One region of the Oceanobacillus sp. FSL K6-2867 genome, then DNA from elsewhere that is predicted to be linked to it. Evidence: a T-box and tRNA genes for the amino acid it is inferred to sense, from the RefSeq annotation. Region 1 holds a T-box; the other holds one or more tRNA genes.

Region 1 (3,183 bases):
AAATTGAATCTCCTGGAATCCCATTTCCGCTGCCATTTTGGCGATTTCAACATTATATTCCCATACTTCTTTTTCAAAAGGACTGACAAAGGCTTCCCCTTTGTTGTTCACCCACACTTCTCCATTTTTAGTGAATGATAAGTCAGGGCGCTTTTTAGCAAGCAGTGAATCCTTAAATACAACGATTCTGGCAATTGGATAAATTTTCTTTTCCTCTAAAAGTTTCATCAGCCCTTCAGGATCCGAAATATTATTGGTTGAAATATCTTCATAGGGAGACCCTTCTTCCGGCTTAAACGTTAAATGTCCATGATCTTCTTTAATATCAATTACCATCGCATTCAAATCTGTTGTATCTACCAAGTCTACCAAGCTTTCAAATTTGCTTGACCCAACGGAATTTCCAGTTACATAGATTCCTCTAACCGCATCAGGATATTCAAAGTCATAACCAGAGTCATATGTAAAACGCTTCATGTTTTGTAAGATATCCATTAATTCTATGTTTGTCTTTCTTTCTTGATGCAAGGATGCCTGCATCTCCTCTTCCGCTGCCGCCACTGTTGGAATTGAAATACTAAGCAAGAGAATTCCAATGAATGCCATAATCGTACTACGCCTTTTCCTCATGTTGAATCAATCTCCTATTAAAAGTTAATAAGTTAAGTATAAATGAAAAGTTCGTTCATTTAAATGGATAACCCGAATTCATTTTAAATACTTTTCATCTCTATTAACTTAAAGTACATTACCCTCCGCACATAAATTAAAAACGCCTTTTTTATAACTTTTTTTCGGGGTTAGAATAAAACGCTGGAAAATTGAAAGAGCTCCTAAACAGCCCTTCAATTCTATTTCATTAAATGATTTCTTTCAGTATAATTGAATTAGTTAATATATAGTAATAGAAAGGATGTTTGCCCTACAAATCTCGTACAAAGCCAAAAGCATTATATATTCTCGAGTTTTTAAACAAACGAAAAAAGAAAAACAACACTACTTCAATCTGTATAAAGGATATGAAGGAGAAGTTCTATTCGATCATTTCACAGAAAACTACATGGGATCCTTCACGCGTGATTCTCATATCTTTTTGGGTTCTATCGACTGTGACGGCTCTCTTCTCGGATGATTCTCATGTCTTTTTGGGTTCTATCAACCGTGACAGCATTCCTCTCGGTGGTTTTTATATTATATTTAGTTCTATCGACCGTGACAGCAACTATCTCAGTTAATTCTCATATCATTTCCAAATTTATCAACCGTGACGGTACTCTTCTCGGTCGTTTCTGTATATCTTGCCCCTTGCATTTCAATAAAATGATATATATAATAGTTAAAAACTCAATATGTTAAGCGATGATAAAGATATAGTACAATTTACCCGCTGATTTTTAGAGAGCTTGTGGTTGGTGGGAGCAAGCATCAAGGTAATTTGGAATTGGGCTTTAGAGCTGATGACAATTAAAGTGATCTTACACAGTTAAGATAATTAGGGTGGCACCGCGGTTCATTCGTCCCTTTTCTATAGGGAGAATGGGCTTTTTTAATGCTTTAAAATGATAAGATGGAGTGATAGGATATGGAGAAAATTTTTTCTGGAATTCAGCCAAGTGGTACGTTAACACTAGGGAACTATCTTGGTGCAATCCAGCAGTTTGTTGAATTACAAAATGATTATGATTGTTTCTTCTGTATTGTAGATGAACATGCAATTACAGTTCCTCAAGAACGATTAAAATTAAGACAAAACATTCGTTCCCTTGCAGCTTTATATCTTGCTTCAGGTATTGATCCTGAGAAAGCAACATTGTTCATTCAATCAGAGGTTCCAGCACATACACAGCTAGGATGGATGCTGCAGTCTATCAGCTATGTTGGTGAGCTGGAGCGTATGACCCAGTATAAAGATAAGTCTGAAGGAAAAGATGCAGTGTCCTCTGCATTGCTTACTTATCCGTCATTAATGGCAGCAGATATACTTCTTTATAATACGAATGTCGTGCCTGTCGGAGATGATCAGAAGCAGCATCTGGAACTAACACGAAATTTGGCGCAGCGCTTTAATAATCGCTTCAATGATATTTTTACAATCCCGGAAATTCGCATTCCGAAGGTTGGAGCACGAATTATGTCCTTGCAAGATCCCACTAAGAAAATGAGTAAATCGGATGAAAATGAAAAAGGCTATATCTCGATGCTGGATGAACCAAAGAAAATTGAGAAGAAAATTAAGAGTGCTGTAACAGATTCTGAGGGTATTGTGAAATTTGACAAAGAAAACAAGCCTGGTGTTTCGAACTTGCTTACTATTTATTCAAGCTGTACAGGTGAATCCATTGAAGCGCTTGAAGCTAAATATGAAGGCAAAGGCTACGGAGATTTCAAACAAGGTGTTGCAGACGCCGTGATTGGAGTTCTAAAACCAATTCAGGAACGTTATGCAGCATTAATTAATTCAGAAAACCTTGATGAAATTCTGGATCAAGGTGCAGAAAAAGCCTCCTTTACAGCAAACAAAACTGTTGCAAAAGCAAAGAAAGCAATGGGTCTCGGAAGGGTTAGAAAATAACAATTTAAAATGCGCTAGGCAGATCAATTCTGCTTAGCGCATTGCTTTAGCTCATTCAATGACATGATGAAAATTATTTTTGATTTGATGTATCATGCTCTGGTCCAATTTCCGCTTCCCACATCTTTTCCAAAAATGGTTGTCCACGAATCAGTTTCATACATAACTCTTCATGTGCAGTACTCCATCCATCCTTTACACCGTTATACAATGCTTGCCATACCTTATCTTCATCCATAAAACGGATGGCAGGATACTTTTTTGGATCCCATTCTGTTAACCAATACCGCAATTCTTCACGATTATTTGTTGTTTTTAATTGGTCTAAGCCAATCATCAGCAATTGCTTAAGTTGTCTTTCTTTTCGTGTAAGACCAAATATTAGCTCCGGTGGCATGGATAGCATATGGTATTCTTTCTTATAATCACTTTCAACAAATTTAAAGGATTGGGCTTTCGTATTGGCAATCATATCGAACACAAGCTGTTCCTGACGTGGTATTAATCTGCTTTTACGAATTGGAATGGAATAGCCAATCGTATCAAAAGCAAGTATTTCATTGCCATCGGTAACAATACATGCATACTCCACAACCGATCTTTGCTGGCCT
Region 2 (3,183 bases), 260 kb from region 1:
GCTGAAAGCATCTAAGCATGAAGCCCCCCTCAAGATGAGACTTCCCATCACTTCGAGTGAGTAAGATCCCTCAGAGACGATGAGGTTGATAGGTTCGGTGTGGAAGCGTGGTGACACGTGGAGCTTACGGATACTAATCGATCGAGGACTTAACTAACTTCTTTATTTGATGTCTGGTTTACTCTTATTTAGTTTTTAAGGTATAAACCTTATAAAGTAACAACTTTATACTTGATTTTTTTCTAAAAACGATTATAATATTGGTTGTCACTGATTTTCTTGAGGTACACTTGGGTGATAATTGAATTGTCTGGTAGCAATAGCGAAGAGGCCACACCTGTTCCCATACCGAACACAGAAGTTAAGCTCTTCAGCGCCGATGGTAGTTGGGACTTTGTCCCTGCAAGAGTAGGACGCCGCCAGGCAAGTAAATTCCTTACTATATATCAGATATATAATAGGAATGAAGCTACTCTAAAATATCTCATTTGGTAGGACGAGCAATTTATGTCTGAAGAACCAAGTAGATTTCAATTTGGATTATTCCACAGTAGCTCAGTGGTAGAGCAATCGGCTGTTAACCGATCGGTCGTAGGTTCGAATCCTACCTGTGGAGCCATATGGAGAGCTGTCCGAGTGGCCGAAGGAGCACGATTGGAAATCGTGTAGGCCGTTTACGCGGCCTCGAGGGTTCGAATCCCTCGCTCTCCGCCACAATTTACATAGAAAAGGCCCGTTGGTCAAGCGGTTAAGACACCGCCCTTTCACGGCGGTAACACGGGTTCGAATCCCGTACGGGTCACCAATACGGAGGATTAGCTCAGCTGGGAGAGCACCTGCCTTACAAGCAGGGGGTCGCAGGTTCGAGCCCTGCATCCTCCACCATCTTCAAACAAGATAAATCATTCCTATCGCGGGGTGGAGCAGTCTGGTAGCTCGTTGGGCTCATAACCCAAAGGTCGTAGGTTCAAATCCTGCCCCCGCAACCAAAAATGGTCCGGTAGTTCAGTTGGTTAGAATGCCTGCCTGTCACGCAGGAGGTCGCGGGTTCGAGTCCCGTCCGGACCGCCATTTAAAATAAAATGGCTCGGTAGCTCAGTCGGTAGAGCAACGGACTGAAAATCCGTGTGTCGGCGGTTCGATTCCGTCCCGAGCCACCATTTACTTCAATTTAGTTGGAGGGGTAGCGAAGTGGCTAAACGCGGCGGACTGTAAATCCGCTCCCTCAGGGTTCGGCAGTTCGAATCTGCCCCCCTCCACCATTTAAATTGTAGGGGTATAGTTTAATGGTAAAACGAAGGTCTCCAAAACCTTTGATGTGGGTTCGATTCCTACTACCCCTGCCATTTACAACTTTATATGGCGATCGTGGCGAAGTGGTTAACGCACCGGATTGTGGCTCCGGCATACGTGGGTTCGATCCCCATCGATCGCCCTTCATATAATAATTGATTGGGCCATAGCCAAGCGGTAAGGCATCGGGTTTTGATCCCGTGTATCCTAGGTTCGAATCCTAGTGGCCCAGCCATTCGCGGAAGTAGTTCAGTGGTAGAACACCACCTTGCCAAGGTGGGGGTCGCGGGTTCGAATCCCGTCTTCCGCTCCATTTATTTTTGGCGGTATAGCCAAGTGGTAAGGCAGAGGTCTGCAAAACCTTTATCACCGGTTCAAATCCGGTTACCGCCTCCAAATGCCGGTGTGGCGGAATTGGCAGACGCGCGGGACTCAAAATCCCGTGTCCCCTGGGACGTGTCGGTTCGACCCCGACCACCGGTATCTAAAGTAAATATTATAAAGACTTTCAACATAATTGTTGAAAGTCTTTTTTTGCTTTCAGCACGAAACTCAAAATCCCACGTATAGCATTCTATCAGGCTGACTACTTAATCTGTTAGCATTGAATTTACAGATTATCCTTGGAATAAAAATCACACTTGAAGATTTCATAGTAAAAAGGGAAATAAATTATTAGAGATGAGTCATAAAGAAAATGATTGTCCAGTTAGAAATTTAAAGCAACAATTGATGAAGGGGTTAGAACATTAATGACAATCATAACCAGCGGCAGAGCTATCCCCTCTTATTAGGTAATCAAAATTAATCTTTACCTATATTTCTTTTTGCTTTTATATATTTTTCAGCAAAATGACCAGTAATACCAAATAAAAATCCCCAGGATAATCCATTAAATATCGGACTAGAAAAAAAGGGAATACCACTTAATAAATGGTGATGGTAGTACACACCTAAATTCATACCGATAACAAATAAAATAAAAAAACCAGTTAAGTATGTCTCTTTAGGATAATCTCTTTTCTCTTGCTGACAATTAATGACGATTGCTTTGTTATATGCTTGCCAGATTGAAAAAGCGTATGAGGAAGGATAGAATAACCCCCATTGATGATCGAAAACATCGTGCGCTTGCTGTGTATTGCCGTGGAAGGAGTGTAAAATGGACATATTTAAACTAGATAGTCCGTTTGCAGCAATTTCAAATATGAAAAGTAATGCACCAAAAATATATTGTCCATTATAAAATTGCCCGAAACCTGTCATCATGACAGACCATAATAAAGCGGCGATAGGGGATTTATATTCATTTGTATTTTTCATCTTCATTAAACCCTTCTATTGAGATGGAACATATTTGGGATGCAATAAAAGTTAGTTCTTATTCTTCAATAATCTTAGCACTTTTAAGTTCAGATAAAGAATCAACAATATGATTGGATAAGCCAGAGCTGAATACCATGTTTCCCAATTCTTATAATGAAACGCACCAGCTTGAATTGTTGCCCATTCATATCCGATCAAAATTAATGAATGAAGCAGAATATAGAACAATTGATTCCACCTATTTTTAGGGAAAAAATTCAGGAAAATAGCGTTGTAAGTTGGATAAACACCAAAATGAACAATTAACGTTCTATAGTCAAAATAATCTTTAAAAAAATAACCGTAAAGGTCATGTTTTAAGGCAAGGTATGAATCGACAGTTAATACAAACGTTAATGCAAACCATGAAGTTGCATACATCTCCATTAACGTCATTCGCTTTGGCATAAAGTAAATAATTATACTAAAAATGAGGATAGAAATGAGTATAAAAACCATGAATAATCACTTCCTATTTTTCATGTGTTTTCCTATCATTAACAAATCTAAACAGATTTATGTATG

What was found. The T-box of region 1 lies ahead of trpS (tryptophan--tRNA ligase). A T-box ahead of a tRNA ligase gene usually reads a tRNA of that ligase, here a tRNA-Trp.
Region 2: it has a tRNA-Trp gene. The T-box ahead of trpS (tryptophan--tRNA ligase) is inferred to sense a tRNA for this amino acid. The anticodon was not compared.

The regions. Positions count from the first base shown of each region.
Region 1 covers NZ_CP150144.1:681,332-684,514, forward strand. The annotation lists gene NSQ77_RS03190 (putative glycoside hydrolase) at 1-630, opposite strand, end outside; T-box leader at 1,351-1,525, shown strand; gene trpS (tryptophan--tRNA ligase) at 1,583-2,572, shown strand; gene NSQ77_RS03200 (YjbA family protein) at 2,646-3,183, opposite strand, start outside.
Region 2 covers NZ_CP150144.1:945,683-948,865, reverse strand. The annotation lists rRNA gene NSQ77_RS04580 (23S ribosomal RNA) at 1-157, shown strand, start outside; rRNA gene rrf (5S ribosomal RNA) at 310-425, shown strand; tRNA gene NSQ77_RS04570 (tRNA-Asn) at 545-619, shown strand; tRNA gene NSQ77_RS04565 (tRNA-Ser) at 623-714, shown strand; tRNA gene NSQ77_RS04560 (tRNA-Glu) at 731-805, shown strand; tRNA gene NSQ77_RS04555 (tRNA-Val) at 810-885, shown strand; tRNA gene NSQ77_RS04550 (tRNA-Met) at 913-989, shown strand; tRNA gene NSQ77_RS04545 (tRNA-Asp) at 995-1,071, shown strand; tRNA gene NSQ77_RS04540 (tRNA-Phe) at 1,085-1,160, shown strand; tRNA gene NSQ77_RS04535 (tRNA-Tyr) at 1,178-1,262, shown strand; tRNA gene NSQ77_RS04530 (tRNA-Trp) at 1,273-1,346, shown strand; tRNA gene NSQ77_RS04525 (tRNA-His) at 1,363-1,435, shown strand; tRNA gene NSQ77_RS04520 (tRNA-Gln) at 1,454-1,528, shown strand; tRNA gene NSQ77_RS04515 (tRNA-Gly) at 1,532-1,606, shown strand; tRNA gene NSQ77_RS04510 (tRNA-Cys) at 1,616-1,689, shown strand; tRNA gene NSQ77_RS04505 (tRNA-Leu) at 1,693-1,776, shown strand; gene NSQ77_RS04500 (hypothetical protein) at 2,098-2,616, opposite strand; gene NSQ77_RS04495 (hypothetical protein) at 2,668-3,117, opposite strand.